Regions from separate parts of the Alcaligenes faecalis genome, predicted to be linked through region 2. Evidence: riboswitches for the same ligand, from Rfam matches in the RefSeq annotation. Region 2 holds a riboswitch; the other holds the start of a gene.

Region 1 (2,466 bases), 360 kb from region 2:
TTGCGTGGTGAGGGTGGTCATTTATTGGACAAGCAAGGCCGCCGCTTCATGCCGGACTACGACGCCAGAGGGGAGCTAGCTCCACGCGATATTGTGTCGCGTGCTATCGCAGCGCAGATGCGGCATGAGGGTAGCAACCATGTCTGGCTTGATGTGCGCCATCTTGGTGCGGACACTTTGCAGCAGCATTTCCCGAAAGCGTTGGAAGAAGGTTTGCGGCGGGGGCTGGATTTACGTAAGGATTGGGTGCCGGTAGCGCCTGCCGCGCACTACAGCTGTGGAGGGATTGAAACAGACTTGTCAGGCCGTACAACGGTAGCTGGTTTGTACGCCGTGGGTGAAGTAGCCTGCACAGGTTTGCATGGAGCGAATCGCTTGGCCAGCAACTCCTTGCTGGAGTGCGTCGTCATGGGGCGGGCAGCTGCCGAGGCGATTGCTAGAAGCAAGAGGACCCAGCGTTCAGCTTTGGTCCCTGAGACAGATGTTGCAAATACAAGTTCGATTTCAAGCTCATGTTCATACACAAACTCAAAACCAAACTCCAGTTCCAGTTCCAGTTCCAGTTCACAGGCTAGTGTCGTCCCCAATTGGGGTTTGGGTTTGAACTCTAATTCGAGCTCGAAGCCAAGTCCAAGACCTTCCCTTATGACTGCGGCGGCAGCCAATGCAGTGGAAAACATAACCACCACCAACAACAAAGGTTGCCACCATGGCGAAAGCAATAGCTATGGCAACGGCAGCAGTAGTAACCACAGCCCCTCCACCAACAATCCCCCCTCCCTCACCTCCTTACGCAACTTAATGCAAGAGCATGTCGGCTTGCTACGCAATCACCAAGGACTGATCCAAGCCTTGCACACCCTGGACCATTGGCGCAGGCAAATGAGCCTTCTCCCCCCCAGCCTCGACCAACGAACCCTCAGCCTGCAACTGGACACTGCCTGGCTGCTGACCCAGGCAGCCTTGGATCGGCCACACAGTCTGGGTGCGCATTACCGCTTGGACTAAGTCCATAAAGAAACAAGCCCCGCTCTGGACTCAACGAAATATCGGACCCAAATTAGGCGAACAGTAAGTAATAACTCGGCATCAAGGACCGGCAGACTCAACAACTTCCCGGGCTTAGCCAACAATCGCATCTATCCATGGAAACCCTCCAAGCGCTGCATGCAGCTCCCGGTTTACCCTGATTGCAAACTTTTGTAAGCACAGCTACTGTAGTCGCGTCACTACAGGCGGTATGAAAGAGACCTGTTCAGTCAGGCGCCGACGGAGCAACCACCCCGGAATCTCTCAGGCAAAAGGATCGTACCAGCCCGACACTCTGGAGAGCGGCGCATGACGCCCACCGAAGGAGCCCAGCCTGATACATCGGTTGGATAAACTCTCAGGTCACAGGACAGATGGGGTATTGCCACTACTCGGTGGTAATTCACCTGTCAGGAGCCTGTTATGTCGCATATTGCCGTCATTGGCGCCGGTATTTCCGGAATCACCACCGCCTACGCCCTCAGCCTGAAAGGCTATCAAGTTACCGTTATCGACCGCCTGCGCTACCCCGCGATGGAAACCTCCTTCGCCAACGGCGGGCAGTTGTCCGCGTGCAATGCCGAAGTCTGGAACAGCCGCAGCACCATTCTCAAGGGTTTGAAATGGATGATGCGCAAAGACGCCCCACTGCTGTTCAACCCCAAGCCAAGCTGGCACAAATACAGCTGGATGGCGCAGTTTGTAGGCGCGATTTCCGGTTACGAGCGCAACACCGTGGACACCGTCAAGCTGGCCATTACCGCCCGCGAGAATCTGTACCAATGGGCCAAGGACGAAAACATTGATTTCGACCTGGAACAGCGCGGCATTCTGCACATTTACCACACCCCCGGCGGCTTTGAATCTGGCAAGAAAGTCAGCCAGCTGTTGCAAAAAGGCGGTCTGGAGCGCCGTACCGTTACCAACGAAGAAATCCACCAGATCGAACCTGCCTTGCAAGGCACTTACTACGGCGGTTTCTTTACGCCTTCGGATGCCACGGGCGATATTCACAAATACACTCGCGGCCTGGCCAATGCTTGCGCCAAGCGCGGCGTGAAGTTCCTGCAAGATACAGAAGTTCTGGGTATTGATTGCGGCCCACCACATCGTATCCAGCTGCGTACCGGTGAAGGCGCTGAAGCCCACACCCATACGCTGTCTGTCGATTCTTTGGTGGTGTGCGCCGGCGTAGGCAGCCGTCATCTGGCCCATATGCTGGGTGACTACATCAATATCTACCCCGTCAAAGGCTATTCGATCTCGGTGTACCTGGATACGCCCGAAGCCCAACATGCAGCCCCTTGGGTCAGCTTGCTGGACGAAGAAGCCAAGATTGTGACCAGCCGCCTGGGCAAAGATCGCCTGCGTGTGGCCGGTACGGCGGAATACAACGGCGCCAACAAGGACATTCGCGCCGACCGTATTGCTCCGCTG
Region 2 (2,466 bases):
CTGATCAGCACATTCAACAGCTCATCCACCGCCGAGCTGAACAAGGAGCCCAGAAACACGGCAGAGCCGGCCCAGACCGCAGCCCCGATAATGTCGTAAAGCAGGAAGCTTCTTCTTGGCGTACCCACCGTACCGGCCAGCACACTGGCAATCGAGGCAAAGCCCGGTATGAACTTGGCCACCATCAAGGACGGTGCGCCCCAGCGCATATAAATGGATTCGGTCTGACGAATACAGGAATCCGGCGAGAGGGAAATCTTGCACAGCAAGGCCAGCAGCCTGCCGCCATAGCGTCGCCCAGCCAGATACCAGCCGTAGTCCGCAATCATCGCGCCCAGTACGGCAAAACCCAGCAAGCTCCACAAGCTGTAGCCGCCCGACTCATGCAAGGCACCCGTTACCACCAGCACCGGATAGGCAGGAATAGGCGCGCCTGCCTGCTCCACCAGGACATTGAAAAACACGATCAACAGACCGTGTTGCTCGATAAGTTGCAGAATCGATTCGACCATATAAAGACGCACAGAAATTGCCAGACAGCCAGTATTGTAGGCCGATGACAGCCAATTTCTGTTGCAGCCTCACCGTATCCGGGAATAGCTGCCATGCAAAAAACGGGACGTTTTCACAGGCATTGGAAGAAAAAGGCTCAACGTCCTCCCCCACGCCCCTCTATGCCCGAGCACCAGCCACAAAACCCCTCAACAAACAAGAACTATTCTCATTAAAAGCCTACAGGTTAACGCTAGTAGTCATCGCTTTTTAGCTGTCTATACAATAGCGGCGTCAATAACGGTTCAGGTGAGAGTCTTCACTTTGATGAAGCGCCGACGGAGCAACGACCCCGGAATCTCTCAGGCAAAAGAATCCTGAACCTTTGACCATCTGGAGAGAGGCACACCAGTGCCCACCGAAGGGGACCATCGCGAACCGATGGATAAGCTCTCAGGTAAACGGACAGAGGGGGTACAGAGGCCATATGGTCTTTGTTCACCTATTCGTCCGGAGCCTATCTATGAGCAGATAGTCGGGTGCCATTTTCTGGCCGCCTGACACCACAACCCTATTCCCATTTCAATTCGCACACAGGTCTGTTTTGACATTTCATGTCGTCAGAACAAGGAGGACTGCTGTGCGCTCCGTACCCTATTTAGATCGGCATCAAGAAAACCGTCCTTGAGGACGGGTTGTGCCCTTTGTTTTCTCGCAGCACAGTCATAATTACGCATTTGAACGAAAAAAAATTAGGAGAACAGTGTGTCTCAGCAACATTCATCTGGACTGCAGCGCTCGTTGAAAAACCGGCACCTGCAACTGATAGCAATTGGAGGCGCTATCGGTACAGGGCTATTTATGGGATCAGGCCGCACCATTAGCCTGGCCGGACCCTCGGTCTTGTTTACCTACATGATCATCGGGTTCTTTTTATTCTTTGTTATGCGGGCGATGGGAGAACTGCTCCTGCATAACCTGGAATACAAATCTTTTGTGGATTTCTCCGCCGATATTCTCGGGCCCACCATGGGCTACTTTCTGGGCTGGAGTTATTGGTTCTGCTGGGTGGTGATTGGTATTGCAGATATTGTCGCCATTACCGGCTATACCCAATTCTGGTGGCCGGACATTCCGCTCTGGTTACCCGGCCTGGCCTGCATTGCCTTCTTGCTGATCTTTAACCTGCTGTCGGCCAAATTGTTTGGCGAGCTGGAGTTCTGGTTTGCCCTGGTCAAGATCATCGCCATTGTGGCCCTGATTGGTGTGGGTGCTTACCTGCTGTTCACCGGCTTTGTCGGCCCAACCGGCGAAAAAGCCAGCCTGACCCACTTGTGGGATCGCGGTGGCATGTTCCCCAATGGCCTGCATGGTTTCTTTGCCGCCTTCCAGATCGCCATCTTTGCTTTCGTGGGGATTGAGCTGGTGGGTACGGCTTCTGCTGAAACAGCAGACCCAGCCAAGAACCTGCCCAAAGCCATCAACAAGATTCCCGTTCGCGTGATTGTATTTTACGTGCTGGCCCTGACCGCCATCATGACCGTCACCCCCTGGGATATTGTTGCGCCCAACAAGAGCCCGTTTGTGAATATGTTCTTGCTGATTGGCGTGGGTGCCGCTGCAGCCATCATCAACTTTGTGGTGCTGACCTCGGCCCTGTCGTCCGCCAATAGCGGCATGTTCTCGACTGGCCGCATGTTGTACGGTCTGTCCAAGAACAAGCTGGCTCCGGAGGCATTCAGCCAGTTGTCGCGTAACGGCACTCCCCGTAACGGTCTGATCTATTCTTGCGCCCTTTTGCTGTCCAGCCTGTTCCTGCTTTACGCAGAAGGCGACGTAATGCGTGTGTTCACCATTGTGACCACCGTGGCCAGCATCTGCTTTATCTTTGTCTGGGCCGTGATTCTGATCACCTACCTGAAGTACCGTCGCATTCGCCCTGAGGCCCATGCCGCATCGAGCTACAAAATGCCC

Evidence for each region. A riboswitch is a leader RNA that binds a small molecule or an ion and turns the genes downstream of it on or off. The one in region 2 is predicted to bind glycine.
Region 1: linked by a shared signal. The riboswitch ahead of CPY64_RS19185 (D-amino acid dehydrogenase) and the one ahead of CPY64_RS05325 (amino acid permease) in region 2 are both predicted to bind glycine.

What each region holds. Positions count from the first base shown of each region.
Region 1 is NZ_CP023667.1:1,524,005-1,526,470, reverse strand. Features, by position in the region: gene nadB (L-aspartate oxidase) at 1-1,008, shown strand, start outside; glycine riboswitch at 1,232-1,319, shown strand; glycine riboswitch at 1,324-1,404, shown strand; gene CPY64_RS19185 (D-amino acid dehydrogenase) at 1,453-2,466, shown strand, end outside.
Region 2 is NZ_CP023667.1:1,159,944-1,162,409, reverse strand. Features, by position in the region: gene CPY64_RS05330 (rhodanese-like domain-containing protein) at 1-512, opposite strand, end outside; glycine riboswitch at 791-880, shown strand; gene CPY64_RS05325 (amino acid permease) at 1,258-2,466, shown strand, end outside.